4 regions of the Streptomyces sp. NBC_00876 genome follow, and region 1 is predicted to be linked to each of the others. Evidence: riboswitches for the same ligand, from Rfam matches in the RefSeq annotation. Region 1 holds a riboswitch; each other region holds the start of a gene.
The links. Region 1 has a riboswitch for thiamine pyrophosphate ahead of OG782_RS27490 (thiamine ABC transporter substrate binding subunit). Riboswitches for the same ligand answer to the same signal wherever they lie in the genome.
Positions count from the first base shown of each region.

Region 2: linked by a shared signal. The riboswitch ahead of OG782_RS33675 (purine-cytosine permease family protein) and the one ahead of OG782_RS27490 (thiamine ABC transporter substrate binding subunit) in region 1 are both predicted to bind thiamine pyrophosphate.
Region 3: linked by a shared signal. The riboswitch ahead of thiC (phosphomethylpyrimidine synthase ThiC) and the one ahead of OG782_RS27490 (thiamine ABC transporter substrate binding subunit) in region 1 are both predicted to bind thiamine pyrophosphate.
Region 4: linked by a shared signal. The riboswitch ahead of thiO (glycine oxidase ThiO) and the one ahead of OG782_RS27490 (thiamine ABC transporter substrate binding subunit) in region 1 are both predicted to bind thiamine pyrophosphate.

Region 1 is NZ_CP108800.1:6,207,366-6,214,593, reverse strand. It holds gene OG782_RS27500 (ABC transporter ATP-binding protein) at 1-611, opposite strand, end outside; gene OG782_RS27495 (ABC transporter permease) at 614-2,227, opposite strand; gene OG782_RS27490 (thiamine ABC transporter substrate binding subunit) at 2,314-3,417, opposite strand; TPP riboswitch at 3,498-3,614, opposite strand; gene rlmN (23S rRNA (adenine(2503)-C(2))-methyltransferase RlmN) at 3,676-4,782, opposite strand; gene OG782_RS27480 (phosphatidate cytidylyltransferase) at 4,887-5,972, opposite strand; gene frr (ribosome recycling factor) at 5,972-6,529, opposite strand; gene pyrH (UMP kinase) at 6,696-7,228, opposite strand, start outside.
Region 2 is NZ_CP108800.1:7,704,851-7,712,078, forward strand. It holds gene OG782_RS33660 (DUF2254 family protein) at 1-553, opposite strand, end outside; gene OG782_RS33665 (alkyl/aryl-sulfatase) at 713-2,617, opposite strand; gene OG782_RS33670 (DUF389 domain-containing protein) at 2,873-3,892, shown strand; gene OG782_RS33675 (purine-cytosine permease family protein) at 3,963-5,363, opposite strand; TPP riboswitch at 5,354-5,447, opposite strand; gene OG782_RS33680 (formylglycine-generating enzyme family protein) at 5,555-6,520, opposite strand; gene OG782_RS33685 (ROK family transcriptional regulator) at 6,517-7,228, opposite strand, start outside.
Region 3 is NZ_CP108800.1:4,225,913-4,233,140, reverse strand. It holds gene OG782_RS18605 (hypothetical protein) at 1-281, shown strand, start outside; gene OG782_RS18600 (hypothetical protein) at 313-1,404, opposite strand; gene thiC (phosphomethylpyrimidine synthase ThiC) at 1,544-3,337, opposite strand; TPP riboswitch at 3,330-3,463, opposite strand; gene OG782_RS18590 (YibE/F family protein) at 3,534-4,859, shown strand; gene OG782_RS18585 (SsgA family sporulation/cell division regulator) at 4,941-5,378, opposite strand; gene OG782_RS18580 (IclR family transcriptional regulator) at 5,480-6,250, opposite strand; gene OG782_RS18575 (DUF5326 family protein) at 6,515-6,727, opposite strand; gene OG782_RS18570 (cupin domain-containing protein) at 6,853-7,170, opposite strand.
Region 4 is NZ_CP108800.1:2,139,025-2,146,252, reverse strand. It holds gene pknB (Stk1 family PASTA domain-containing Ser/Thr kinase) at 1-504, opposite strand, end outside; gene OG782_RS09415 (thiazole synthase) at 618-1,412, opposite strand; gene thiS (sulfur carrier protein ThiS) at 1,414-1,632, opposite strand; gene thiO (glycine oxidase ThiO) at 1,629-2,807, opposite strand; TPP riboswitch at 2,804-2,917, opposite strand; gene OG782_RS09400 (NAD(P)/FAD-dependent oxidoreductase) at 3,046-4,290, shown strand; gene OG782_RS09395 (Rv2175c family DNA-binding protein) at 4,388-4,753, shown strand; gene thiE (thiamine phosphate synthase) at 4,852-5,505, shown strand; gene metF (methylenetetrahydrofolate reductase [NAD(P)H]) at 5,657-6,574, shown strand; gene OG782_RS09380 (hypothetical protein) at 6,625-7,228, shown strand, end outside.

The sequences.
Region 1 (7,228 bases):
ACGACGACCCGGTCGGCCAGCGCGAAGGCCTCGCCCTGGTCGTGGGTGACGGCGAGCACGGTCGTACCCAACCGGCCGAAGAGCGTGCGCAGTTCGACGACGAGCCGTTCGCGCAGGCTGCGGTCGAGCTGGCCGAGCGGCTCGTCGAGCATCAGCAGCTTGGGCCGGGGGGCGAGGGCCCGCGCGAGGGCGACGCGCTGCTGCTCCCCGCCGGAGAGCGTGGCGACGGCGCGGCGTCCGGCGCCGGGCAGGCCCACCAGGTCCAGGAGTTCGGTGACCCGGCGGTCCTGCTCGGCGCGGTTCACGCCGTGCATGCGCAGCCCGAAGGCGACGTTGGCACCGACGTCCCGGTGCGGGAACAGCTGGTGGTCCTGGAACATCAGCCCGAGCCCGCGCCGGTGCACGGGCACACCGTCCTGGTCGGCGCCGTCGAGCAGCACCCGCCCGCCGTCGGGCTCCTGGAGTCCGGCGACCACCCGCAGCAGAGTGGACTTGCCGCTGCCGCTCGGCCCCAGCACGCAGACGATCTCGTGCTCGGCGACCTCCAGGTCCACCGCGTCGAGCGCCGCGCGCTCACCGAAGCGGACGGTGGCCGATTCGAGTGTCAGCATCTCTAGAACTCCCCGGATCGGTCGGTGCGGATGCGTTCGAGCAGCAGCAGCGACACCGCGCACACGAGCATCAGGATGGTGCTGAGGGCCATCGCCTGGCCGTAGTTGAGTTCTCCGGACCGCCCCAGCAGCCGGGCGACGGCCACCGGGAGCGTCGGGTTGTCGGGCCGTGCGATGAACACGGTGGCCCCGAACTCCCCGAGTGACACGGCGAACGCGAATCCGGCCGCGACCAGCAGCGCGCGGCGCACCAGCGGCAGGTCCACCTCGCGCCAGGCCCGCAGCGGCGAGGCGCCGAGCACCGCGGCGGCCTCGCGCAGCCGCCCGTCCACCGCTCTGAGGACCGGCAGCATGGTCCGTACGACGAAGGGCACCCCGACCAGCGCCTGGGCGAGCGGCACCAGGATCCAGGAGGTCCGCAGGTCGAGCGGCGGTTCGTCGAGGGTGATCAGGAAGCCGAAGCCGACGGTGACGGCGGAGACCCCGAGCGGCAGCATCAGCAGCGCGTCGAAGCCCCGGACCAGCCGACCCGCCTTCCGGGTCAGGGCCGCCGCCGCCAGTGCGCCGACGACCAGTGCGATGGCGGTAGCGACCAGGGCGTACCGCATCGAGTTCCAGATCGCTTCGACCGGCGCGACCAGGAACGTTCCGTTGTTGGCCTCCGCCGATCCGAGGGCGCGGTAGTACGCGAATCCGTGGCCGCCGGACACGTCCAGCGACCGCTCCACGAGAACGGCGAGCGGCAGCAGGATCAGCACCAGCACGGTCAGCAGCACCGCGCCGAGCAGCGCCCACTGTCCCGCACCACGCGGTCTGCGGGCGGTCTGCGCCGGGTCGACCAGCTTCAGCGCCCTCTCCCTGCGGCGCACGGTCCACGCGTGCACGGCGAGGACGGCGCCGACCGCGACGAACTGCACGAGTGTCAGCACGGCGGCCGTGGGCAGGGCGAGCAGCTGCGCGGTCTGCCGGTAGATCTCCACCTCCAGCGTGGAGTAGCCGGGGCCGCCGAGGATCTGCACGACACCGAACGAGGTGAAGGTGAACAGGAAGACCATCAGCGCGGCGGCCGCCACGGCGGGGGCGAGCGCGGGGAGCGTGACCCGGCGCCAGGCGGTGAACCGTCCGGCGCCCAGGACCCGCGCTGCCTCCTCCTGCCGTGGGTCGAGCTGCGACCAGAGTCCGCCGACGGTGCGCACGACAACCGCGTAGTTGAAGAAGACATGGGCCAGCAGGATGGCCCACACGGTGGTGTCGAGCCGTACGCCCCACAGCTCGTCGAGGAAGCCGCCGCGTCCCAGCAGCGCGAGGAACGCGGTACCGACGACGACGGTCGGCAGCACGAACGGCACGGTGACGACGGCCCGGAGCAACTGTTTGCCGGGGAAGTCGAAGCGGGCGAAGACGTACGCGCCCGGCAGCGCGAGCAGCAGGGTCAGCGCGGTCGAGGCGAGGGCCTGCCAGAAGGTGAACCAGAGGACGTCCTGGATCTCGGGCCGGCTCAGCACCTCGCCGAACCGTCCGAACTGCCATACCCCGCCGTCCTTGAGCCCGCGTCCGACGATCGCGATGACGGGGTAGGCGAAGAACAGGGCGAAGAACAGGGCGGGCACGGCCATCAGGCCGAGCCGCACCGCGCCCCCGCGCAGCGACCGGGCGCGCGCGGTTCTCCCGCGCGCGCCCGGTCCGCGTACGGGAGTCTTCGCTACTTCACTACGAGCGAGGACCATGACTGGACCCACTGCTCACGGTTCTTGGCGATCGCGTCCGGGGCGACGGTCGTCGGCCTGTCGGCCGTGGCGCCGAACTTCGTGAAGAGGTCCGGCACCTTCGCGCCCTTGGTGACCGGGCTGACGAACATGTTGAGCGGCATGTCCTCCTGGAACTCCTTGCTGATCAGGAAGTCCAGCAGGGCCTTGCCGCCCGCCTCGTTCTTCGCGCCGTCGAGCAGACCGGCGAACTCGATCTGGCGGAAGCACGTACCGGTGGAGACACCGGTCGGGGCGGCCTTCGGCTGCGGGTCGGCGTACAGCACCTCGACGGGCGGGCTGGAGGCGTAGCTGACGACCAGCGGCCGGTCGGCCTTGGCCTTCCTGCCGCCCGCGGAGCCGGAGAACTCCTCGTTGTACGCCTGCTCCCAGCCGTCGACGACCTTGACGCCGTTGCTCTTCAGCTTCTTCCAGTAGTCCTGGTAGCCGTCCTCGCCGTAGGTGGCGACGGTGCCGAGGAGGAAGCCGAGGCCGGGCGAGGAGGTCGCCGCGTTCTCGGTGACGAGGAGGTTCTTGTACGCCGGCTTCGCCAGGTCGTCGAAGGTCTTCGGCGGCGCGAGCTTCTTGTCGGCGAAGTACTGCTTGTCGTAGTTGACGCAGATGTCGCCGGTGTCGACCGGGGTCACCCGGTGCTTGTCGGCATCCAGCTGCACATCGGCCGCGACCTGGTCGATGCCCTTGGCCGCGTACGGCGTGAACAGGCCGTTGTCGAGGGCGCGCGAGAGCAGGGTGTTGTCGACGCCGAAGAACACGTCACCGCGGGGCGAGCCCTTGGTGAGGATCTCCTGGTTGAGGGCGGCGCCGGCGTCCCCGCTCTTCAGCACCTTGACGGTGTAGCCGGTCTGACGGGTGAACTCCTTCAGTACGGCCTTGGAGGCGTTGAAGGAGTCGTGGCTGACGAGGGTGACGGTCTTGGAGCCGGAGCTCCCGGTGGGTCCGGAACCGGACGCCGAGTCGTCGGAACTTCCGCAGCCGGCGAGGGCGGTCACGCCGAGTGCGGCGGCGACGGCCGTCACCGCGATCTTCTTGGTGGTGCTCATGTGATTCCTCCTGGAGTGACCAGGAAGAGACGCGGCCCTGCCCGCGCCGGTGGAAACCGGAAGCGGGCAGGGCGCAACAGCTTGAGTAAGGTCCGAACTTCCTACCCGGAATGACCCGGGCGAGGTTCAGAGGGTCTGCGGCCAACCTGTCCTTGGTGCCGCACTCTCAGCGCTGTGGCGCTCCCCTGTCGGAATATGAAGTTGATTTCGAGCTGTGAAGTTGTCTTCCGAGCCCAGGCTACACGGCCCTTTTCGGCCTCAGCGCTCGGATGCCGCCAGCTGTCCGCAGGCCCCGTCGATCTCCTGGCCGCGGGTGTCCCGGACGGTCACCGGCACCCCGTGGGCGGCGATCGCCTCGACGAACGCCTTCTCGTCCTCGGGCCGCGAGGCGGTCCACTTCGAGCCGGGCGTCGGGTTCAGCGGGATCAGGTTGACGTGCACGCGCTTGCCCTTGAGGAGCCGGCCGAGCCGGTCGCCGCGCCAGGCCTGGTCGTTGATGTCGCGGATCAGCGCGTACTCGATGGAGATGCGGCGGCCGGACTTCTCCGCGTACTCCCACGCGGCGTCCAGGACCTCGCCCACCTTCCAGCGGGTGTTGACGGGTACGAGGGTGTCGCGCAGCTCGTCGTCCGGGGCGTGCAGCGAGACCGCGAGCCGGCATTTGAAGCCCTCGTCGGCGAACCGCAGCATGGCGGGCACGAGGCCGACGGTGGAGACCGTGATCCCGCGCTGCGACAGCCCGAGGCCGTCGGGCTCGGGGTCGGTCAGCCGGCGGATGGCGCCGACCACCCGGTTGTAGTTGGCGAGCGGTTCGCCCATGCCCATGAAGACGATGTTGGAGAGCCGGGCCGGACCGCCCGGGACCTCGCCGTCGCGCAGCGCCCGCATGCCGTCCACGATCTGGTGGACGATCTCCGCGGTGGACAGGTTGCGGTCGAGACCGGCCTGCCCGGTGGCGCAGAACGGGCAGTTCATTCCGCAGCCCGCCTGCGAGGAGATGCACATCGTGACGCGCTCGGGGTAGCGCATCAGGACGGACTCGACGAGCGTCCCGTCGTGCAGCTTCCACAGCGTCTTGCGGGTGGTGTCGTCGTCGCAGCTGATGTGGCGGACCACGGACATCAGGTCCGGGAACATCGCCTCGGCGAGCTTGTCCCGCGATCCGGCCGGAATGTTGGTCCACTGGGCCGGGTCGGGCGCGTACCGCGCGAAGTAGTGCTGCGAGAGCTGCTGGGCGCGGAACGGCTTCTCGCCGACCGCGGCCACGGCTTCCCTGCGCTCGGCGGGCGTGAGGTCGGCGAGGTGCCGCGGGGGCTTCTTGGCTCCGCGGGGCGCGACAAACTGGAGTTCTCCGGGCTTAGGCATGGTTCTTCCAGTGTCGCAGACAGAACAGTGAGGGCCCGCCGCCCTGTGGACAACGGACCCTCACTCGTAAAAACGCAGGTCAGACGGGGTGACCCAAGAGCTTCTCAGCCGGAGCCGACGAAGATCACCATCAGCAGCCAGACCACCGGCGCGGTCGGCAGCAGGGAGTCCAGCCGGTCCATGATCCCGCCGTGCCCCGGCAGCAGCGTGCCCATGTCCTTGATCCCGAGGTCCCGCTTGATCATGGACTCGCCCAGGTCACCGAGGGTGGCGCTGGCCGCGACCGCCAGGCCGAGCAGCAGACCCTGCCACCAGGAACCGTCGTCGATCAGGAACTGCATGCACAGCGCGCCGGCCACCATCGCGAAGGCCACGGCTCCGAACAGGCCCTCGCGGGTCTTCCCGGGGCTGATGCGCGGTGCGAGCTTGTGCTTGCCGAACCGCCAGCCGACGGCGTACGCACCCGTGTCACTGACCACGGTCAGCAGCAGGAAGGTCAGAACCCGCTGCGGCCCGTCGTCGGCGGTCAGGAGCATGGCGACGAAGGTCGCCAGGAACGGCACGTAGAACGCGGCGAAGACTCCGGCCGTGACGTCCTTGAGGTAGCCCTCCGGCGGCTCGGTCATCCGCCAGACGAGCACCGCGAGGGCGGTCAGCGCCATGGCGATCCACGCGCCCTCGGCGCCGCGCGCGTAGCCGGCCACGACCATGGCGGCGCCACCGATCGCGAGCGGCACGAGCGGTGCCTTGATGCCCTTGCGCTCCTCCAGCCGGGAGGTGAGCTCCCAGAGGCCCACGACGACGGCGACGACGACCACGCCGACGAAGACGGCCTTGACGATGAAGAGCGAGGCGGCGACAACGGCCCCGAGTCCCAGGCCGACCCCTATGGCGGCTCCCAGATCACGGCCCGCACGCTTCTTCTGCGGGGGTGGCGGCGCGGTCGGCATGGGCTCCTGCGGCTTCTCTTCGCGGAACAGGGGGCCGCCGCTCAGGCGTGCGGCTCCCTGGTCCCGGTCATCACGGTCGTCAGCGTCTCTACCTGCGTCGGGAACGTCCGGCACGATGGGCATGGGCCGAGTCTGCTGGGCTTCATGCATATCGTATGCAGGACCCGCCGGAACGGCCCGCATCTCGGGCACGGCCCGGTGGCCGGTGGCCTGCGGGGCGCCCCAGGAGGAGTCGTTCATCAGACTTCGAGCAGCTCGGCTTCCTTGTGCTTCAGCAGCTCGTCCACCTGCGCGACGTACTTCGCGGTGGTGTCGTCGAGCTCCTTCTCGGCGCGACGCACCTCGTCCTCGCCGGACTCCTTGTCCTTGACCAGCTTGTCCAGCGTCTCCTTGGCCTTGCGGCGCACGGCGCGGATCGAGATCTTGGAGTCCTCGGCCTTCGTCTTCGCGACCTTGATGTAGTCGCGGCGACGCTCTTCGGTGAGGTCGGGGAAGGTCACCCGGATGATATTGCCGTCATTGCTCGGGTTGACGCCGAGGTCCGAGTCACGGATGGCCTGCTCGATGTTGCGCAGCGCGGTCTTGTCGAACGGCGTCACGACGGCCATACGGGGCTCGGGCACCGAGAACGAGGCCAGCTGGTTGATCGGGGTCAGCGCGCCGTAGTAGTCGGCGACGATCTTGTTGAACATCGCCGGGTGCGCGCGGCCGGTACGGATCGCGGCGAAGTCCTCTTTCGCGACGACGACGGCCTTCTCCATCTTCTCCTCGGCCTCGAGGAGGGTTTCTTCGATCACCACGTGCTCCTGCGTGTCTTGAGTGGGCCCGGCATGCTCGGGCCCGGCGGATCCTGCGTCGCGTCCTCACCTGCACGGTGTCCGACCGGCAGGCCGTTGTCCATCGTCCGGGGCCGTCCCGCAGCCCCGGGATTGCACCGGGACTCCCGGTGCGATCCCCCGGTTGTCAGGCCCGGGTGCCCTGGTCACTCACGAGCGTGCCGATCTTCTCACCCTTGACCGCGCGGGCGATATTGCCCGCGGTGGTCAGCTCGAAGACGAGGATCGGCAGCTGGTTGTCACGGCAGAGCGTGATGGCGGTGGCGTCGGCGACCTTGAGATCGCGGGCGAGCACCTCGCTGTACTCCAGGGCGTCGAACTTCACCGCTCCGGGGTTGGTCTTCGGGTCGGAGTCGTAGACCCCGTCCACGCCGTTCTTGCCCATCAGCAGCGCCTCGGCGTCGATCTCGAGGGCGCGCTGTGCGGCAGTGGTGTCGGTGGAGAAGTACGGCATGCCCATGCCGGCGCCGAAGATCACGACGCGGCCCTTCTCCAGGTGCCGTACGGCGCGCAGCGGGATGTACGGCTCCGCGACCTGACCCATGGTGATGGCCGTCTGGACGCGGGAGTCGATGCCCTCCTTCTCCAGGAAGTCCTGGAGCGCGAGGCAGTTCATGACGGTGCCGAGCATGCCCATGTAGTCGGACCGGGCCCGGTCCA
Region 2 (7,228 bases), 1.5 Mb from region 1:
ACATGCGGTCGATGACGGTGCGCAGCTCATTGCCGACCGACCGGGAGAGGCCTCCGCCGGTGACCGCGTCCCGGATCGAGGCGAGCAGGTAGAGGACGGCCACCGAGTCGAAGACCACGAGCGCGATGGCGAACGTGACACTCAGACGCGGCACGTCGTCGCCCCTGATGGTGCTGAGGCCCACCAGCGAGAACACCGCCGTTCCCACGAGCAGACCGAACACGATCAGATAGCGCGAGAAGTGCCCGAGCGCCCCGACCAGCCGGGGAGACATGCCGAGAACGGTCTGGACGACCAGGGTGATCGCCGTGACGACGAAGCCGGACAGGGTGATCATGCCCCCGGCGATGGCCGCCATCGTGGCCTGCGCCGTCGAGGCGTCGAACCCGAGGCCCTCCGCCGGGAGATGGTTCTCCCAGCGCGGCAGGCCCCAGCCGAGGACGGCCCCTCCCGCGACCAGCAGCAACGCCGCAAGACGGCTGCGTGCGCGCCGGTCGCGGACCGTGCTCCAGCCGCGGTGAGGGGCTCGCGCCCGTACCTGGTGGGCGGTCATGGCCGGGCCCCCTGCGCGCGTCCTCGCCCTGCGGCGGGCGACGTCCCGCCCGGCGGGGGACGCCGGACGGGGCCACTGCCGTGTTCGGCCCCGGCACCCGCCATGGGCGTCCTCCCTCCACCGTGAACGATGCTTCGCGTGATCGGGCGCTCCGCCCGATCAGGGCGTGACAATGGCGAAGTCCGGGTCCGGATCGCTGAGGTGGCTGAGCAGTTCGGTGATCTTTCCGGCGTCACCGGTGACGATGGCCAGCCCCGCGAGCTCGGCAGGGGAGAGCTGCCCCAGCAGGACGGCACGCAGATCGGCCTCGTCCAGGGTCACCTCGACGTCCGGGGTGGCGACGGCCCGTCCGCGGCCGGCGGTGTGGGTGAGGACACCGTTGTGCAGCCGCAGCGTGACGGGTTCCCCTCCGTTCACGTTCCAGAGCACGGTGATGTCCGCGTCCCAGCTGCGCGGACCGTCGACCCGGATGGACAGGGCGTCGAAGAGCTGGTCCAGGGTGAGTACCCGGAGGAAGTCGGGGGACATCGTGACCGTCGGCGATCCCACCGGCCCCTGGCGCAGCTCCAGAGCGCCCGTGAGGTAGAAGTTGCGCCACGTGCCGTTCTCGCTGCCGTAGCCCAACTGCTCCAGAGCGTCCGCCTGCAGGTCACGGGCCCCTGCGTGGGAGGGATCCGCGAACAGTACGTGGTTGACGACCTGTACCACCCAGCGGAAGTCGCCGTCGGTGAACGCCTCGTGCGCACGGCGCACGACCTCCTGGGCACCGCCCATGAAGTCCACGTACCGCTTCGACGCCTCGACCGGCGGGTGTTCCCACAAGTGCGCCGGGTTGCCGTCGAACCAGCCCATGTACCGCTGGTAGACGGCCTTGGTGTTGTGGCTGACGGAGCCGTAGTAGCCGTGGGTGTGCCAGGCCTTCTCCAGCGCCGGAGGCATCTCCATCACCTCGGCGATCTCCAGCGGTGTCATGCCCTGGTTGATCATCCGCAGGGTCTGGTCGTGCAGATAGGTGTACAGGTCGCGCTGCTCGGAGAGGAACCCCATGGCCCGCTCGCTGCCCCAAGTCGGCCAGTGGTGGGAGGCGAAGGCGACATCCGTGTCATCACCGAACAATGTGATCGCCTCGGTGAGGTACAGGGCCCAGACCCGGGGGTCGCGGACCTCCGCGCCCCGCAGGGTGAGCAGGTTGTGCAGGTTGTGCGTGGCGTTCTCGGCGAGGCACAGCGCGGCCCGGTCGGGGAAGTGGATGTTCAGCTCGGAAGGGGCTTCCGTGCCCGGAGTGAGCTGGAAGACCATGCGGATGCCGTCGACCGTCTCGGTCTGCCCGGTACGGGTGATGTCGAGCGTCGGCGGGATCAGTCCGACCGAACCCGTCGAGGTCGTCTGGCCCAGGCCCGCGCCGATCTGACCCTGCGGGCCCTTCGGGAGAGCGGCTCCGTACATATAGGCGGCGCGGCGGGCCATCGCCGTGCCGGCGTACACGTTCTCGCTGACCGCGTGCTCCAGGAAGCCCTCCGGTGCGATCACCGGAACCCCGGCGGCGACCTCCTCCTCCGTGACCACACCCTTCACGCCGCCGAAGTGGTCGACATGACTGTGGGTGTACAGCACGCCCGTCACGGGCCGCTCACCCCGGTGGCTGCGGTAGAGGGCAAGGCCCGCGGCCGCCGTCTCGGCGGAGATGAGGGGATCGATCACGAGGATGCCTCGCTCGCCCTCGACGACCGTCATGTTGGACAGGTCGAATCCGCGGATCTGGTAGATGCCCTCCACTACCTCGAACAGCCCGTGGTCGGCGACCAGCCGGCTCTGGCGCCACAGGCTCGGGTTGGCCGTGGGCGGGCAGTCCTGTGCGAGGAAGCCGTAGGCCTCGAGGTCCCACACCACGCGCCCGTCGGCCGTGCTGATCTCGCTGTTCTGCGCGGTGCCCATGAATCCGCGGCGGGCGTCGTCCATGTCCCGGGTGTCGTCGAAGGGATATCGGCGCACGATCTCATCGTTGGCACGGCTGACAGCAGGCTGAGCAGACTTGGACTGCGTTTTCCCGGTGTTCCCGGCCATGGTGCGCTCCCTCGCGGCAATGCGGCAGCTCGGCGGCTCGGCAGCTGCCTGTACGCCACCCTTGCCGCGGCGTCACTCGGCTGCCATCGGGACTAGTCCGAACGGATCATGCGGCTGCCGAGCCGGTGCCGTGGAACGCACTGAGTGGGAGGCTCCCGCGAGCCCGTGGAACGCTCGGGTCATACACGCAGATGGGTGTATGTCTGCATATGATCAAGTTTCGGATTGAGCATCTCGCCGGAGGGGACACCGGACATGCCGTCAGTCGACGCGGTCGCCGTTCAACGCATGACGGATGCGCTCTTCATCGAGCGTTCGCTGCGCAGCCCGAGTTCGACAAGGTTCTGGGGGCTCCTCGTGCTGGCCGCCGTCATCGCGAGCGCCGGCGTGGTGGGCGATTCGACGGCGACCGTCATCGGCGCGATGATCGTCGCGCCGCTGATGACTCCCATCCTCGGCAGTGCACTGGCCCTGGTTCTCGCCGACAGGTCACAGGTCGTCAGGTGTGCGCTGCTCGTCCTGGGAGGTGCGCTGGCGGTCGTGGCGATCGGCATGCTGCTCGGCTGGATCGTCTCCCCGCCGGACGCCTTCGCCTCGAACAGTCAGGTGTCCTCCAGGATCAGCCCGCGCCTCATCGACCTGCTCGCCGCCCTGGCGACGGGAACCGTCGGCGCGTTCGCCCTCGTACGGGCGGACATCTCCGACACCCTGCCGGGCGTGGCGATCGCCATCTCACTGGTACCGCCGCTCGCGGTGACAGGACTCCTCATCACGGCCGGCCGCTACCACGACGCGAGCGAGTCCGCCCTGCTGTTCGCGACCAACGTCGCTGCCATCGTGGCGACCGGCACGGTCGTCTTCCTCGTCTACGGGATCCGGACGGCGGCCCAGCAATCGGGGCTGCGAGTGGGGCGGTTCCACGGGTGGACGCTGGTCGCCGTGGCGACCGTCGTCCTCCTGATCGCGGTGCCCCTGACGACCGGCACGGTGACCGTCGCGCGCGACCGGTCGCTCGCCGCCGAGGCCCGACCCGTCGCCGAGAAGTGGGCCGCGACCGGGAAGTGGCAGATCGCCTCGGTCGATGCACGCAACGGCATCATCGTGATCGGTGTGCTGGGACTCCCGCCGCAGCCCGCACCCACGGCGCTGCGGGCCGCTCTGGACCGCAACGGGATGGCCGACGCGGATCTCGAACTCCACCTCGTGGGCGGGCGGACGCACTGGTGCCCCGCCGACACGGACACGTGCACGGTGCGGGACGCGGAGCGCAGCTGACGTCATCCACGCGGATGCCCGGCGAATCCGGCTTCACCCTGCGCAAGACGTACGAGACGGGCGTCGTCGCTCAGCTGCGGCGGCGCAGCCGCAGCGGGGCGTACACCGCCAGGCCGGCGAGGAACGCCACGCCGTAGGCGAGGTCCGCCCCGTGCAGCGCCTTCGCCACCGGGCCCACGTACAGGCTGGTGTTCATGAACGGCACCGCTGCGGCGAAGGCGGCGGCGAAGGCGGTGACCGCCGGCCACCACGGCTGGGTGCGCAGGCTCTCGGCGGCCAGATCGACGGGGGCGCCGCCCCGGGCGCGCGCCCGGACGGTCCAGTCGACGGCCACGATCGCGACGAAGCCGGGGATCCAGTAGCCGACGAGAAGCAGCACGTTCTGGAAGCGTGCCGTGGTGTCGGCCGCGTGCATCCACAGCACGAGCGGAAAACCGAGGGCGGCGGCGAGCGCGGCGGCCGCGGGGCGGGGCAGGCGGACCCCCATGGTCTGCAGCGCCAGCGATCCGCTGTAGTCGTTCATGGCGTTGCTGCACAGCGCGGCGAGCGCCACGGCGAGCAGCCCGAACGAACCGAGGGCGCCCCCGCCCAGGAGGGTGTCGATGCCGCGCGCCGTCTGGTCGGTGAAGACGGACGCGCCCCACAGGCCGAGGGCCTGGACCGCGACGAAGGAGACGCTGATGCCGAGCAGCGTGCACCAGAACATCCGCGGACGCGACGTGGTGTGCGGCAGATAGCGGCTGAAGTCGCTGGCGTACGGTGCCCAGGACAGCGCCAGGCTCAGCGCGATGGTGCAGGTCAGAACGAAGGCGCCCGCCCGGTCGGCGCCGTGCACGGAGCCGGTGGTGGCGGGGTGGACGCCGTTGAGAAGCTTGGTGGAGAGCACGGCGAAGGCGGCGGCCAGGGCGAACGTCATCACGGTCTGGAGCCGGTGGATCACCTCGTAGCCCAGCACGCCGAGCGCGCCCTGGGCGGCCATCATGACCAGCACCCCCAGCCAGAAGGGCCAGCCGCACAGCTGGGCCAGCGCGTCCCCGCCGAACAGCCCGATCAGCGCGTCCCAGGCGATGGACGACAGCCACTGGAGCGTGCCGGGCAGTACGACTCCGCGGCCGAACGCCAGCCGGGCGAGCGGGAGTTGCCCGGCGCCGGTCCGGCTGCCCCAGGTGCCCAGATACGCGGTGGGCACAGCGCCCATGAGTGTGCCGAGCACGACGGCGGTGAGCGCCGTGGCGAAGTCCAGGCCCAGCGCGATGCCGACGGTGCCGGTGAAGACCCCGGTCATGGTCAGGTTGGGGGCGAACCAGACGGTGAACAGCCGGCCGGGCCCGCCGTAGCGGCGGTCCTCGGGTACGGGGGCTATCCCGTGCGCCTCGATGCGCAGATCGCCGGGGGCGGTGGGCATGCGCCCGTCGAAAGCGGGTCGCGGGCCGAGCGGAGCGCGCTCGCTTCGGGCATACGGCAATGACATGAAGACATCCCTCCGCCAGTGCTAACTGGTTCAGGTTCGACGGGTGTGTTCTCAGCCCCTGGCGGGGCACCCCGTGTCCGGTGCGGCGGTCAGGATAGCCGGACCCGTGCGGACGCCCCGGCAGTGGGGTCGCCGGGGCGTCGGGCCGACGGAGATCCGTCCGTTCCGGGTGAACCCGGCGGGAGCGCAGGTCAGAGGGTGAGCGCGCAGCGGAATCCGCCGTGCCCGGTCGTGCTGTCCGGGGTGTTGGAGGTGCGGGCGGCCACCCGGTAGCGGTTGCAGTAGGAGCGGTGGCACAGGTACGAGCCACCGCGCAGCACCCGGCTCCCGCCGTCCGGGGGGCCGACGGGATCGATACGGGTCTCCGGGCGGTCGGCCGTGTGCCAGTCGGCGCTGAACCGGTCGGCGCACCACTCCCAGACGTTGCCCGACGCGTTGTACAGGCCGAAGCCGTTGGGGGCGTAGGCCTTCACGGGAGCGGTGCCCGCGAAGCCGTCCTCGAGCGTGTTGCGTACGGGGAAGTCGCCCTGCCAGATGTTGCAGCGGTGCCGCCCGTTCGGCGTCAGCTCCTCGCCCCATGGGAAGCGGGCCCCGACGAGTCCGCCGCGAGCCGCCTTCTCCCATTCCGCCTCGGTCGGCAGCCGCTTGCCGGCCCAGAGGGCGTAGGCCGTCGCGTCGTGCCACGACATGTGGACCACGGGGTGGTCGCGGCGGTCGCCGATCGAGGTGCCCGGCCCTTCGGGGGCGCGCCAGTGCGCTCCGGTGACCGCACGCCACCAGGGGGCGCCGGGCACGGTGCCGGGCAGCACGGCGTGCCGGGCCTCCTGCGGGACGAAGGAGCCGAAGACGTAGGACCAGCCGATGAGTTCGGCCTCGGTGCGGTAGCCGGTGGCCTTGACGAAGACGGCGAAGCGGGCGTTGGTGACAGCGGCGGCGTCGATGTGGAACGGGGCGACGGTCACCTCACGTACCGGCCCCTCGCCATCGGCCGGGAACGCGTCCTCGTCCTCGCCCCCCATCAGGAACGGCCCGCCGGGCACCGCCACCATGCCGCGCAGCAGTTCGGCGGGACGGTGCACGGGTACGGCGAAGTCCGCCGGGGGAGTGGCAGCGGCAGGCGCGGTGCTCTCGCGGGCCGGCCCGCAACAGGCGTTCACCGCGAGGTGCCCCCGTCCAGCAGCTCCGCCAGGTCCTGGCCGGTGGTGCGCAGCAGCAGCGCCACCCCGCCGAGCGCGGCGGCCTCGCCGCCGAGGGCGGAGCCGCGTACTTCGATGGTGCGGGGAGCGGACGGCAGGGAGAGGGCGGCGAGCTGCTCCCGGATGGGGGTGAGGACGAGGTCGTCCAGGGCCGCCGGCTCCCCGTAGACGACGATGCACTCGGGGTCGACCTGCGCCGCGAGGGCGGCGAGCACCCGCCCGGCGACGACGGCCGCGGTCCGCACGACGTCGGCCGTGTCCGGCTGGCCCTCGGCGGCGAGCCCGATCAGCTCGGCGGCGTCCCGTGCCGTGACCCCGCGCTCGGCGCACGCGGCGAGCAGGGCGGGGACGGAGATGAGGCCCTCCAGACAGCCGCGGCCCCCGCAGTGGCAGGGTTTGCCCTCGGGGTCACAGCTGGTGTGGCCGATCTCGCCGGCCGCGCCGTGGGCGCCGCGCACCAGTGCGCCATTGACGACGAGTCCGCCACCGACCCCTTCCGACCAGCGCAGATAGACGGCGTTGTCGAACCCGCGGGCGGCGCCCCAGGTCACCTCGGCGAGTGCGGCGAGCCGGGAGTTGTTGTCGGTGAGCACGGGGGCGTCGAAGTGCCGGCCCAGCTCGTCGGCGACGTGCCCGGCGAACGGCGTCATGGTGCGCGGGTCGCCGGAG
Region 3 (7,228 bases), 2.0 Mb from region 1:
AGGAGCTGCCGCAGGACGTGGCACAGGCCCGGGACGCCTGGCGGCACGCACTGCTGGAACGGGGCATCCTGCCCTTCCTCCGGGACGCGCTCGCCGACCCCGGCGCCGGTCCCGCCGCACGGACCCCGTACCGCCCGGCACGCCGCATCCCGAAGATCGGCTACAGCAGCCCGGACTTCACCGGCCCGGACGACGGCCCGGCAGCCGCACCCCGTCCGAGCTTCACCAGCCCGGACTTCTCCAGCCCCGACTTCGGCGGTCCGGAACACGAACTGGACTGACCGGGGCCACCGCCCCGGCCCCCGGCCGCCGTCATGTGTTCCGTACGATCCGCGCCACCGCTCTCTCGACCGGCGCACGCCCGTACGCACGGACCAGCGCTAGGTGGAAGAGAGACGGCGCGACCGGGGCCCAGTGGTCGATGCGGCCGGCACTCAGCACATACGTGATCACGGCCGCGGGACGGAAGGGCACATAGTCGATTGTCTGGGCCTCCCACCGGTCCGCGACCCCTCTGCTCATCCGCGCCCGCAGCTCGTCGCGGGTCAGGTCCTTCAGCCGGGCGTGGAAGTGGACACCCCACTGGTGTCTGCCGACGTCCAGCACAAAGGCGAGCAGTTCGAGCGTGTACTCACCGGGCTCGAGGGACAGCTCCTCGCGCATCCCTCGCCGGGCCACCGCGTAGAGGTCGGGGGCGCCCCCGCCGGCCGAGTCCATACGGCCGGCCAGCCCCTCGTTGACAGAGGAGTTCCAGGCGCCCGGCGCCATCCGGACCCGGTCACTGCGCCGGCTGACGACCAGCAGACCGTCGGCGGTCACCACGGCGACGTTGACGCCGAAGCTGCACTGCAGGAACGCGGGCGCACGCAGCGGATCGTCCGGATCGAGATAGCGGGAGCGGGGGGTGGTCCCGTCGTCCAGCCGGCGGTCGAGCTGCTGAGCCGCGAGAAAGGTGTAGTAGTCCGTCGGGCGCAGCCGCAGACGGACCTCGGGCCGCTCGTCGAGAGCGGCCCGCGAGATGCCGAACGATTCGACGGCGTACCGAGGCCCGTTCCACGGCGGTGTGCGGCCCTCCTCGCGGGCCCTCGCACTCTCCTCCTCGATCTCGGTGCGCCAGCGGGCCATCTCCTCGGGCAGCTCGATCTCCTCGTCGAGCACCTCGATGCGAACGGCATCGGCGGATATGGAGGCCTCGCCGTCCCCTTCGACGATCAGCGCCGGGGTGTGCAGGGGGCCCAGCGAGAAGGTCGTCCACGCGGGACCGGAATCCGCCTGCGGCTCGCCCCGGAATGCCGTACCGGACAAGCGGGTACGCAGCCCGGCCCAGCCTCTCCGTAAGGGCTGCGCGACCAGCAACCCCAGTACCGCGCCGACGGCTCCACTGACCAGTTCGTTCCCACTCATGCCCGCAGGGTAAGGAAAATGATCACGCCGCACGCGATCTTGCCTCTTCCGATACGCCATTGCGCACTATGTGCACCGGCCCCGAAAGGCCCCGGCAGTCACTGCCGAGGCCCCGGAGGCCGGTCGCCCCCGCGCGGTTTCAGTCCGCCAGCGGCAGGTACACGCGGTTCCCGCTCGCCGCGAACTCCTTGGACTTCTCCAGCATCCCCGCCTCGATCTCCTCGTCCGAGGCAGCGGAGGCCAGGTCGGGGGCGAACTGCTCCGTGATGCTTCTGCTGATCTTCATCGAGCAGAACTTCGGACCGCACATCGAGCAGAAGTGCGCCGTCTTGGCCGGCTCGGCCGGCAGCGTCTCGTCGTGGAACTCCCTTGCCGTGTCCGGATCGAGAGCCAGATTGAACTGGTCCTCCCAGCGGAACTCGAACCGGGCGTCCGACAGCGCGTCGTCCCACTCCTGCGCTCCCGGATGCCCCTTGGCGAGATCCGCGGCATGGGCCGCGATCCTGTACGTGATGACTCCGGTCTTCACGTCGTCCCGGTTGGGCAGGCCGAGGTGCTCCTTCGGCGTCACGTAACAGAGCATCGCCGTCCCCCACCAGGCGATCATCGCGGCGCCGATGCCCGAGGTGATGTGGTCGTAGGCCGGAGCCACATCGGTCGTCAGCGGGCCGAGCGTGTAGAACGGCGCCTCCTCGCAGATCTCCTGCTGGAGGTCGATGTTCTCCTTGATCTTGTGCATCGGGACGTGGCCCGGGCCCTCGATCATCGTCTGCACCCCGAACCGCTTGGCGACCGTGTTCAGTTCGCCGAGCGTGCGCAGTTCGGCGAACTGGGCCTCGTCGTTGGCGTCCGCGATCGACCCGGGCCGCAGCCCGTCTCCCAGCGAGTACGTCACGTCGTACGAGGCGAGGATCTCGCAGAGCTCCTCGAAGTTCTCGTACAGGAAGGACTCCTTGTGGTGCGCGAGGCACCACGCCGCCATGATCGAGCCGCCCCGGGAGACGATGCCGGTCTTGCGGCGGGCCGTCAGCGGTACATAGGGCAGGCGCACGCCGGCGTGGACCGTCATGTAGTCGACGCCCTGCTCGGCCTGCTCGATGACGGTGTCCTTGTACATCTCCCAGGTCAGTTCCTCCGCCCTGCCGTCGACCTTCTCGAGGGCCTGGTAGAGCGGCACGGTGCCGATCGGCACGGGGGAGTTGCGCAGAACCCACTCACGGGTGGTGTGGATGTTGCGGCCGGTGGACAGATCCATAACGGTGTCGGCGCCCCACTTGGTCGCCCAGGTCATCTTGTCCACCTCCTCCTCGATGGAGGACGAGACCGCGGAGTTGCCGATGTTGGCGTTCACCTTGACCAGGAACTTCTTACCGATGATCATCGGCTCGATCTCCGGGTGGTTGACGTTGGCCGGCAGTACCGCCCTGCCGGCGGCGATCTCCTCGCGCACCACCTCGGGCCCGACGTTCTCCCGGAGCGCGACGTACTCCATCTCCGGGGTGATCTCGCCCCGGCGGGCGTACGCGAGCTGCGTGACGGGCCGGCCGTCCCTGCTGCGCCGCGGCCGGCGCGGACGGCCGGGAAAGACCGCGTCCAGATTGCGCAGCCCGCCGCGCGGCGAGGTGTGCTTGAGCCCGTCGTCCTCGGGACGGGAGGCGCGTCCCGCGTACTCCTCGGTGTCACCGCGGGCGGTGATCCAGTTCTCCCGCAGAGGTGCGAGCCCGCGGCGGACGTCGGTCTCGACGGCGGGGTCGCTGTACGGCCCGGACGTGTCGTACAGCGTCACGTCCTTGCCGTTGGTGAGGTGCACCTGACGGACCGGCACCCGGATGTCCGGGCGCGAGCCCTGGAGGTATCCCTTGTGCCAGCCGATGGACTTCCCGGCCTCGTCGCTCTGGTTGGAGGCAGGCGTGCGTGCGTCCGATGTGGTCATGAGACCTACTCCCTACGCCGGCATTACCCGGTAACAGGTTCGGCGGTCGGCGCAGCGTGTCCCGTACAGATGTACGGAGATCAGCGCCCTCTCAGCCCGGTGCTCCGAGCTCCCGCGTGTGCAAAGGTGCCACCACGCTAGCGCCCTCGCCGTGCGGCTGAACAGAGGGCCCTTGTCTTCTTGCGAAGATCGGCCGGTGACGTCCACTCATCTCAGCCCCGGACCGCCGGACCATCAGCACGGCCACACACACAGCCATGGCCCCGCCGCACCCGTCTCCACCCGTCTGCGCAAGGTGATCGCCGCCGTACTGATCCCGTTCGCGGCCGCGGTCGTCGTCGGCCTCATGGTGCTCTGGCCCGGTGGTGCGCCTGCGCACGAACGCACCGGTGTCGGATTCGACCGGCAGACCCAGCAGGGCAGGGTGATGAGCGTCGGCAAGGTCGACTGCAAGGACGTGAACGCCTCCCAGATGCCCGTTGGCGGCGAGACCTCACCGCCCACGGGTGACGGCGGGAGCGAGCTCTGCAAGAGGGCCACCGTCGAGGTCACGAGCGGGCAGGACGAAGGACGCAGATTCATCGAGGTGGTCCACCCGGGCGCACCCCGGCAACTACGGGAGGGACAGGAGGTGGTCCTCGCGTACGCCCCCGACGCGCCCCACGACCTCCAGTACTCCGTGACCGATGTGAACCGGAAGTTCCCGCTGGTCCTCCTGGCCGGGATCTTCGCGCTGGTGGTGGTCGCCGTGGGCAGAATGCGCGGGGTGATGGCCCTGGTGGCACTCGCCCTGTCGTTCGCCGTCCTGACCCTGTTCATCCTTCCGGCCATACTTCAGGGCTCGAACCCGCTGGTCGTGGCGGTCGTCGGAGCCGGCGCGATCATGCTGATCGCGCTCTACATCTGTCACGGGCTGACCGCCCGCACCTCGGTCGCCGTCATCGGCACCCTGATCTCACTGCTGCTGATCGGGCTGCTCGGCTCCCTCTTCATCGGCTGGGCGAGTCTGACCGGGAACACCGACGACAGCACCGGCCTCATCCACGGCCTGTATCCGCACATCGACATGAGCGGTCTGCTGCTGGCCGGCGTCATCATCGGTTCCCTGGGGGTGCTCGACGATGTGACGGTCACCCAGACATCGGCGGTCTGGGAACTGCATCAGGCTGACCCGACGATGAGTGCGAAGCAGCTCTACCGGGCAGGGATCAGAATCGGCCGTGATCACATCGCCTCTGTGGTCAACACCCTGGTGCTCGCCTATGCGGGCGCCGCGCTTCCGCTGCTGCTGCTGTTCTCGATCGCGCAGAGCAGCGTGGGGACGGTGACCAACAGCGAACTGGTGGCGGAGGAGATCGTGCGCACTCTGATCGGCTCGATCGGGCTGGTCGCCTCGGTGCCGGTGACCACGGCGCTGGCGGCGCTGGTCGTCTCCGCGGACCGCACAGGGCTCGGCGCGGAAGCCGGAGCTTCGGCACCCGTACGGAACGGCAGAGGACGCCGCCGGCGGACGAAGGTCTGAACGTCCGGTCACGGAGAGCGATTCACCCGTTCGGCAGGTGTGCTGTTCGACCGGCATACCTGCAACTGGGCACGTCCTTCTTCAGCCGGCGTTCTGCTCCTCGGCCAGAATCCGCCCCAACGCCTCTTCCAGATTGCCTTCGAAGTCACCCAGCGTGCACTCCTGTCCGAGCGGCACGAGCTTGTCCGTCCGGTCGAGAAATGCCACGAGGGGTGCCGTTCCAGCCCGGAAGAGCGCGCGGTCAGCACCCACCTGGAGCCGGATGTGGACGTCGGACAGCCCTTCGGGCTCGGTCGGCCCGATGTGCACGTCGCCGTCGCCACTGGGGCTGTTGAGACCGTCGAGCAGCAGCTCACGGCCGAAAGCCCAGGTGACGGGGGCATCGCCGGGCAGATGGAAGGTCATCCGGATCGCGTACGGATCGCACACTTCGTACCGGAGCTCCACCGGGATACGGAAGGAAAGCTCCTCGGAGACGAGGAAGCTCATCATGACTTCAGCTTGAACCGACTCGCGCATCGTTCAACCCCGCAGTAGATGAATCTGGCCAGGAATGATCCCCCATGGCCCTATTGACGCCATCGTGGTGCACGCGATAGCAGATCACAAGGAGTGATTTTTCAGATACTGATAGAGAACACGAACGAACGCAAGAGGCTGGCCACTTCGCCACGTAGTCGTTCGACTGCGGGGAGCAACCGTTCTTCCTGGTCGAGAGGTACCGAAATGGCCATCGCGGCGGCCGTGAATCCGGCCGTGATCGGGATGGCCGCGCAGACCGTCCCGAGGGCGTACTCCTGTCGTTCGATGACAGGTTCCATCCGCTCAAGTGACCTCAGCCGCTCAAGGAGGGCCGGGCGGTCGCGCACGGAGTAGCGGGTCAGCGGACGCACCGGATGCCGGTCCAGGTGGTCCTCGCGGGCCCCCTCGTCGAGCTGGCTCAGCAGACACTGGCCGATCGCGTGGGCGTGCCCGGTCTCCCGGAAGGCGGCCCACTCGTCCACCGCCGGCGCCGCGGGGGTGTCGGCGACCGCCACGAGCTCGATCTCGCCCTCGCGGTAGACGGCGCAGTACACCGGGGCCCCGATGATGTCCCGCCATCGCCCCAGTGACTGGGTCATTCTGCTGCGACGATTCTGCAGGGAGCCGTCGCCCACCAGCCGCTCCGCGGCGGCGCCGAACAGGAAGACCCCGTTCTCACGGCGCAGATATCCCTCATGGGTCAGGGTCCGCAGCAGGTGGTAGGCGGTGGGAAGGGGAAGCCCCGCCTCCCGCGCCAGCTGTTTGGCCGGCGCCCCGTCGCGATGGGTGCCCACAGCCTCCAGCAGCCTCAGCGCCCGCTGCACCGATCCGATCAACGTCGGAACAGCCGTACTCGATGCCGTGGTCAACGGTCACCCCCAGGCATGGTGACGGGCGATCAGCCCGCCTGTGGGGGCCGCCCCCACAGATCTGCCGCAGGCCTGGGGTCCGAAGGCCGGATCCCGTACAAACCACTGGTCAGGGTGGTGACTGACGGTGTATTCCCAGGCGGCGGCAGCGGACTGCCACTGTATCGGCAGCAGCGGAACGGGGTGTCGATTCGGTCGACCCTTAGCTCAGCTGGGCTAATCGCCCGGTCGGTACTGCCCTTCCCAGTCGCTTCCCAGTCGCTGCTACCAGTCGCTGCGCGAGGAGGAGGAAGACATGAACTTCCGTACGACGAAAACCAGCCCGCCGACCAGGATCACGAAGATCAGGACCTTGAAGAGCAGACCCACCACGAAGCCGACCACGGTGGCGATCAGCCCGCCGAACACGACGATCGCGATGACGGGCACCGCGATCCACTTCACCCACCAGGGCATTCCCGCGAATATCTCCCGCACGGCCATCGTCCTTACCTCGTCTCTGTGAGTTCCTGCTTCGATGCTAGAGGCGAGAGGTGGCCGACGGAGCCTCCGCAGCCCTTGAACTCCCCTGATCGATCCCCTAGGGATCCCCGAGAGGCGGCTCAGCCCTCGGGCGGCGAGAAGACCACCATCACGCGCAGGTCCTCGGTGATGTGATGGAACTTGTGGGCCGTGCCGGCAGGTACATACACGACACTTCCTCTGCCCACATGCGTGGTTTCCATGCCCACGGTGATCGACGCACGCCCGCTGACGACCAAGTAGACCTCGTCCTGGTTGTGCGGCTGCTGCGGGTCGAGCTCACCGGCGTCCAGTGCGTACAGGCCGACAGACATGTTCCGTTCGCGCACGAACTGCAGGTACGCGCCGTCGTTGGCGGCCCGTTCCGCCTCCAGTTCGTCCAGCCTGAATGCCTTCATGGCCCGTCCGCCCCTTGTCTCTGTCCAGCCGGTGTCGGCCACCGATCATGTCTGCCAC
Region 4 (7,228 bases), 4.1 Mb from region 1:
CGATCCCACAGCCCGGACCAGGCCGAAGTCGGCGACCTTGACCCGCCCGTCGTCGCCGATCAGCACGTTCTCCGGCTTCATGTCGCGATGCACGAAACCCGCCCGGTGCGCGGCGCCGAGCGCGGCGAGCACCGGCTCCAGGATGTCCAGCGCGGCCCGTGGCTGCAGTGCGCCGCGCTCGCTCAGCACGTCGCGCAGCGTGCACCCCGCGACGTACTCCATCGCCAGGTAGACGTACTGCCCCTGGGCTCCCTGGTCGAAGACGGCGACCACATTGGGGTGCGCGAGCAGCGCCACCGACTTGGCCTCACGGATGAAGCGCTCGACGAACGTGGCGTCGGTCGCGAGCGCCGGGTGCATCACCTTGAGGGCGAGCACCCGGTCGAGCCGGGTGTCCATGGCCCGGTAGACCGTGGCCATGCCGCCCACGGCGATGCGGGCATCGACGCGGTAGCGGCCGTCGAGCAGCTGCCCGACGAGAGGGTCCTGGAGGGTCGTATCCACCATGCGAGTCTACGAGCCGCCACGGACACCGCCGACGCTCCGGGCGAACCCGGGGCCGTACTGCAGCCGAGCCGTGACAGGGACATGCGATCCGCTGCCGCGGTGCTCCGGGCTCAGAAGGCCGGGCGCTCCGGATCCAGTGCCGCCCGCCCCGTCACCGGCGAGGACGCCTCGGCGAAGTGGCGGCGGGGGATCCGGCCCGCGCGGTGAGCGAGCCGCCCGCCCCGGACCGCATGGCGCATCGCGGCGGCCATCAGTTCGGGCTCCTGCGCCCGCGTCACCGCCGATGCCAGCATCACCGCGGCGCACCCCAGCTCCATGGCGAGCGACGCGTCCGACGCCGTCCCGGCGCCCGCGTCCAGGATCACCGGGACCCGCGCCTGCTCGACGATCAGCTGGAAGTTGTGCGGATTGCGGATGCCCAGACCCGAGCCGATGGGCGAGCCGAGCGGCATGATCGCCGCACACCCCACGTCCTCCAGCTTCCGGGCCAGCACAGGGTCGTCGTTGGTGTACGGCAGGACCGTGAAGCCGTCGTCCACCAGCGTCTCCGCGGCGTCCAGCAGCTCGACCGGGTCGGGCAGCAGGGTGCGCTCGTCGGCCACGACCTCCAGCTTGACCCAGTCCGTACCGAGCGCCTCGCGCGCAAGGCGGGCCGTGAGCACGGCCTCGCCCGCCGTGAAGCAGCCCGCGGTGTTCGGCAGGACGCGGATGGACAGGCGCTCCAGCACGGAGAGCACGGAGCCCTGCACGGTCGGGTCGAGGCGCCGCATCGCGACCGTGGTCAGCTCGGTGCCGGAGGCGGTCAGGGAGCGTTCCAGCACCTCCAGGCTGGGTGCCCCGCCCGTCCCCATGATCAGCCGGGAGCCGAAGGAGGTGTCCCCGAGGGTGAAGACGTCGTCGGACACGTCAGCCTCCCTGGACCGCGGTCAGGACCTCGACCCGGTCGCCGTCGGTGAGTGCGGCGGCGGACCATTGGCCGCGCGGCACCACGGTCTCGTTCAGGGCGGCGGCGACACCCGACGGCGCCCCGGTCAGCGTCGCGACGAGGGCGTCCAGGGTGGTGCCCGCGACGACGGAGACCGCCTCGCCGTTCACGGACACGGAGAGGGCGGGGGGCTCGGTCATGCGGGCTGCTCCTGACGTGCGGGGGCGGCCGGTGAGAACCGGCCGGGGGAGAAGGGGCGGGCCACCTCGGGCAGCTCGCCGTCGGCCAGCAACTGCGCCATGGCGTCACCGGTGACGGGAGTGAGCAGCACCCCGTTGCGGTGGTGGCCGGTGGCGAGGTGGAGGCCGGGCAGGGCGGTGCGGCCGAGCAGCGGGGCGTTGTCGGGGGAGGCGGGGCGCAGACCGGCGCGGGTCTCGGTGAGCGGCAGCTCGGTGATACCGGGCACCAGCTCGTGCGCGTCGCGCAGCAGCTCGTACACACCGCCCGCCGTGACGGTGGTGTCCCAGCCCATCTCCTCGCTGGTGGCGCCGATGACCAGCTCGCCGTTCTCGCGCGGTACGAGATAGACATGGCTGCCCCGGACCACCGCGCGCACGGTGCGGGAGAGGAAGGGGGCGTACGCGGTGGGTACGGTCAGCCGCAGCACCTGGCCCTTGACCGGTCGGACGGGCGGCAGGACGTGGTCCGGCACCCCGGCGAGCCGCCCGCTGAGGCTGCCGGCGGCGAGCACGACCTGATCGGCGGTCACCTCCCTGCCGTCGTCCAGCACGGCGCCGGTGGCCCGGTCGCGCACCACGGAGAGCCGCTCGGCCCGGTGGCGGTGGAAGACGACCCCGGCCCGCTCGCACGCGGTCAGCAGCGCGGCGGCCAGCCGGCGCGGGTCGACCTGGTGGTCGCCGTCGACCCGGAGTCCACCGCGTACGCCCGGCGCGAGCATCGGCTCCAGCCGGCGGCACTCACGGCCGGTGAGCCATTCCGACTCCAGCCCGGAACGCCGCTGCAGTTCGTGCAGTTCCCGCAGATGGGCCCGGTCGTCGGCATCCAGCGCGACGGCCAGGGTGCCGCAGGCGCGATAACCGATGTCCTGTCCGCTCGCGGCCTCCAGCTCGGCCGTGAACGACGGATAGCGCTCGGCGGAGGCGACGTTGAGACCCAGCAGCGTCTCTTCGCCGTAGTGGAGCTCGGTGACGGCGGCCAGCATTCCGGCCGCGACCTGGGCGGCTCCGCCGCCCGGTCCGGGATCGGCGACCGCGGTGGACAGGCCGCGCCGAGCCGCCCGCCAGGCGGTCACGAGGCCGATGACGCCGCCCCCGATGACGAGGACGTCCGACCCGTTCGTGCGGTGGATGCGCATGGGCGTCCAGCCCCTCCCTTCGCCGGCATGACCCGGATCAGGTTCGTACGGTCGGAGGCCGTCCAGCCTCCCTCTCAGCCCGGTACGTCCGGGCTCCCGCGAGTTTCTTACGGGGGCCACCCTAGACCCCGCCCGCCGGACCGGGGGAGGGAGCCGTCGCCGCGGCCGGGGGGCGGCGGCGGGAGCGCGGTGGGCCGGCCCTCTTCCTGACGGTTCGTCAGATGATTAAGGTGTACGGGTGAGCGAGCAGCAGCGGACAGAGCAGCCGGGGCGCCGGGTCGTCGTCGTGGGCGCGGGCATGGCGGGGGTGCAGACCGCGGTGGCCCTGCGGGAGCAGGGCTTCACCGGCACCGTCACGCTGATCGGCGCCGAACCCCATCAGCCCTACGACCGCCCCCCGCTGTCCAAGGCGGTGCTCCTCGGCAAGGCCGAGGAGTCGGCCTTCGACATCGACTTCGAGGCCCTGGACATCACACTTCGACTGGGCTGCGAAGTCACCGGCGTGCGCGCCGGGGCGCACGAACTGGACACGTCGGCGGGCCCCGTTCCCTACGACGTCCTGGTCATCGCCACCGGCGCCGAACCCGTCGTGCTGCCCGGCTCCGAGGGCGTGCCCGGCGTCCATCTGCTGCGCACCCTGGACGACGCGGCCCGGCTGCGGCCCGTCATCGAGGCACGGCACGCCGTCGTGGTGATCGGCGCGGGCTGGATCGGCGCCGAGTTCGCCACCGCGGCCCGTGAGGCGGGGTGCGCGGTCACCGTCGTCGAGGCGGCCGAACGGCCCCTCGCCGGAGCCCTGCCCGCAGAGGTCGCGGCCCCGATGGCCGCCTGGTACGCGCAGAGCGGCGCCGAACTCCTCACCGGAGCCCGGGTGGACCGCGTCGAGCCCGGCGCGGTGGTCCTGGCGGACGGCCGCACGCTCGCGGCCGACGCGGTCGTCGTCGGCATCGGGGCGCGGCCCGCCACCGGCTGGCTGGCCGGATCGGGCGTCGCGCTCGGGTCCGACGGGTCGGTCACCGCAGACGAGGCGCTGCGCACCTCGCTGCCCGATGTGTACGCCGTCGGCGACTGCGCCTCGTTCCCCTCCGCGCGCTACGGGACACGCCTGCTCATCCATCACTGGGACAACGCACTCCAGGGACCGCGCACCGCCGCCGCCCATATCGCGGGGGCGGCCGGCCCGGACGGTGCGGAGCCGCCGGCCTACGACCCCGTGCCCTACTTCTGGTCCGAGCAGTTCGGCCGGTTCGTGCAGTACGCGGGGCATCACGGCGGTGCGGACACCCTGCTGTGGCGCGGCGACCCGGACTCTCCCGCCTGGTCGGTGTGCTGGCTGCGGGGTGACGTCCTGGTCGCGGTCCTCGCCGTGGGCCGGCCGCGCGACCTGGCGCAGGGGCGCAAGCTCATCGAGTCGGGGGCGCGGATCGATCCGGAGCGGGCCGGCGACCCGTCCGTAGCGCTGAAGTCGGCGACCCGGCCGTAGCGGAATCCGGGACCGGGGCCTCTTCGGCGCGGCCCGCGAGACCCTGAAGGGCGGAGTCCGGGTATCGGCTGTCGGTCCGGGATGGCAGGCTTGTCCCGTGACCGAGATTGACGCAAAGATCGATGCTCTCGTCCCTTCCTGGCTCCACCTGCCTGACATCGCCGAATTGTTCGATGTCGAGGTGACGCGTGTGCGGCAGCTGGTCAAGGAGGGCCAGCTCATCGCCGTACGCCGTGGTGAGAACCGGGCACTCCAGGTGCCTGCTGCCTTCATCGACGGCAACAAGGTGGTCAAGGGTCTTTCGGGGACCCTGACACTCCTGAGGGACGACGGCTACTCCGACGCGGAGATGCTGGAATGGCTCTTCACTCCCGACCCGACCCTGCCGGGCACGCCCGCGCAGGCGCTGAGTGAGAATCGCGGCACGGAGGTGAAGCGCCGCGCCCAGGCGCTCGCCGTCTGACCGACAGCCTTACGGAGGACGCGGGCCGTGCACGACGCGGCCCGCGTCCACCGCCGCTCGACCGAACCGCTCATCGTATTCCCCGGGGGAACCTCATCATGTCCACGCCTCGCGAGCTGCTGTCCGACGCCCGGCTCTATCTGTGCACGGACGCCCGCAGGCGCCAGGGCGATCTGCCCGAGTTCCTCGACGCGGTGCTCGCCGCCGGCGTGGACATCGTCCAGCTGCGCGACAAGGGCATGGAGGCCGCCGAGGAGCTCGAGCACCTCGCGGTCCTCGCCGACGCCTGCAAGCGCCACGGCAAGCTCCTCGCGGTCAACGACCGGGCCGACGTCGCCCATGCCATCGCATCCGATGTGCTGCACCTGGGCCAGGGCGACCTGCCGGTCCCGGCGGCCCGCGCGGTCATCGGGCCCGACGTGGTCGTCGGCCGTTCCACACACGCAAGGTCCGAGGTCGACGCGGCCGTCGCCGAGCCCGGCGTGGACTACTTCTGCACCGGCCCCTGCTGGCCCACCCCGACCAAGCCCGGCCGGTACGCCCCCGGTCTGGACCTCGTCCGGTACGCCGCCTCGCTGGCCCCCGCGCGCCCGTGGTTCGCCATCGGCGGGATCGACGCCGGCAACCTCGACGAGGTACTGGACGCCGGAGCGCGCCGGGTCGTCGTCGTGCGCGCGGTCACCGAGGCGGCCGATCCGGGTGGAGCCGCCGCCGAGCTGGCACGAAGGATCCGGGAGCGCGCCGGCGCGTGACGCTGAGGGCCCGCAGTCCCCGGCGGCCCCGGCGCCCGGGACTGGCGTGTTTGGGACAGGAGTGTCCGAAGCGTGGACAAAGTAACGGTCAATTCGGGCAAATCGCACCGGTTCGGTTGGGTGGCCGCCCTGCCCTGGTTAACCTGCCGGTATGGCCCTTGGCACACCCTCCACCAGGACAGATCACGCGCGCACCGTGCGTGAGATGCTCGCGACCGGCAAGACCTCGTACTCGTTCGAGTTCTGGGCGCCCAAGACCGAAAAGGGCGAGCGGAACCTCTGGAACGCGCTGCGCAGGGTCGAGGCGGTCCGGCCGAGCTTCGTCTCCGTGACCTACGGAGCCGGTGGTTCCACCCGGGCCGGGACGGTGAAGGCGACCCAGGACATCGCCGCCGAATCCACCCTCACCCCGGTCGCCCACCTGACGGCGGTCAACCACTCCGTCGCCGAGCTGCGCAATATGGTCGGCCAGTACGCGGACGCCGGAATCCGGAACATCCTCGCCGTGCGCGGAGACCCGCCGGGCGACCCGATGGGCCCCTGGGTCGAGCACCCCCAGGGCGTGCGGTACGCGGCGGACCTGGTCCGGCTGATCAAGGAATCCGGCGATTTCTGCGTGGGCGTCGCGGCATTTCCCGAGCGGCATCCGCGCTCGTCCGACTGGGACACCGACATCCGGCATTTCGTGGACAAGTGCCGTGCCGGTGCGGACTATGCGATCACGCAGATGTTCTTCGCCCCCGAGGATTATCTGCGTATGCGTGACCGGGTGGTCGCTGCGGGTTGTGAAACCCCGATCATCCCCGAGGTGATGCCCCTGACGAGCGTCCGGCAATTGGAGAGATTCGCCCAGCTCAGCAACGCGACGGTGCCCGCTTCCCTGAAAGAACGCATCCTCGCCGCCAAGGACGATCCCGCCGCTGTACGCTCCATTGGCATCGACTTCGCAACGCAGTTCTGCGCGAAGCTGCTTTCCGAAGGTGTGCCCGGACTGCACTTCATCACGTTGAACAACTCGACGGCGACGCTCGAAATCTACGAGAATCTCGGACTGCACAAGCAGTCGTGACCGGCCGTACCCGCCACGATCCGGGGCGGTGGCCGTAGAAGGGGGCGGGCATGGGCTGGACGGTCCTCTACATCGCGTTCGGCATCGTTGCGCTGTGGCTGCTCGGTGAGGTGCTGCTGCAGTACAAGGCACGCCTGCGCTGGCGCCTGCTCGCCTTCACCGGTTTCGTCGGTGTGGTCATCGGTGTCCTGATGCCGTCCGTGTTCGTCATCGCCATAGGCGCGGTCGCCTTCGCGACCGGTCAGACGTACGTGACGCTTTCGTTCCGGCGCGGCTTCTCGACCGGCTGGGCCATAGGGGGGAGCCCCGGCGAGAGCCGGCGCCGCCGTGGCGGTGGCGACCGTGAGCCCCAACTCCAGGTCTCGGACGTGGAGATGGAGTACGACCGCGAGGCGCCCCAGCAGCCGGACGCCGTCCCGCGCCCCGGGCCGGCCGCCGTCTACGAGCCGGAGCCGATGCCCGACGACACAGGTCAGTACGGCATCTACACCGACCCCCGGCCGCAGCAGGAGCAGCACCAGGCGCCCCAGCAGCCCCAGGGCCAGCCGCAGTACGCCGCGTACGACCCCTACTCCGACTACTCCGCGTACCCCGGGCAGAGCCAGGACACCTATTCGGGCCAGGACACGTACTCGGGCCAGGACACGTACTCGG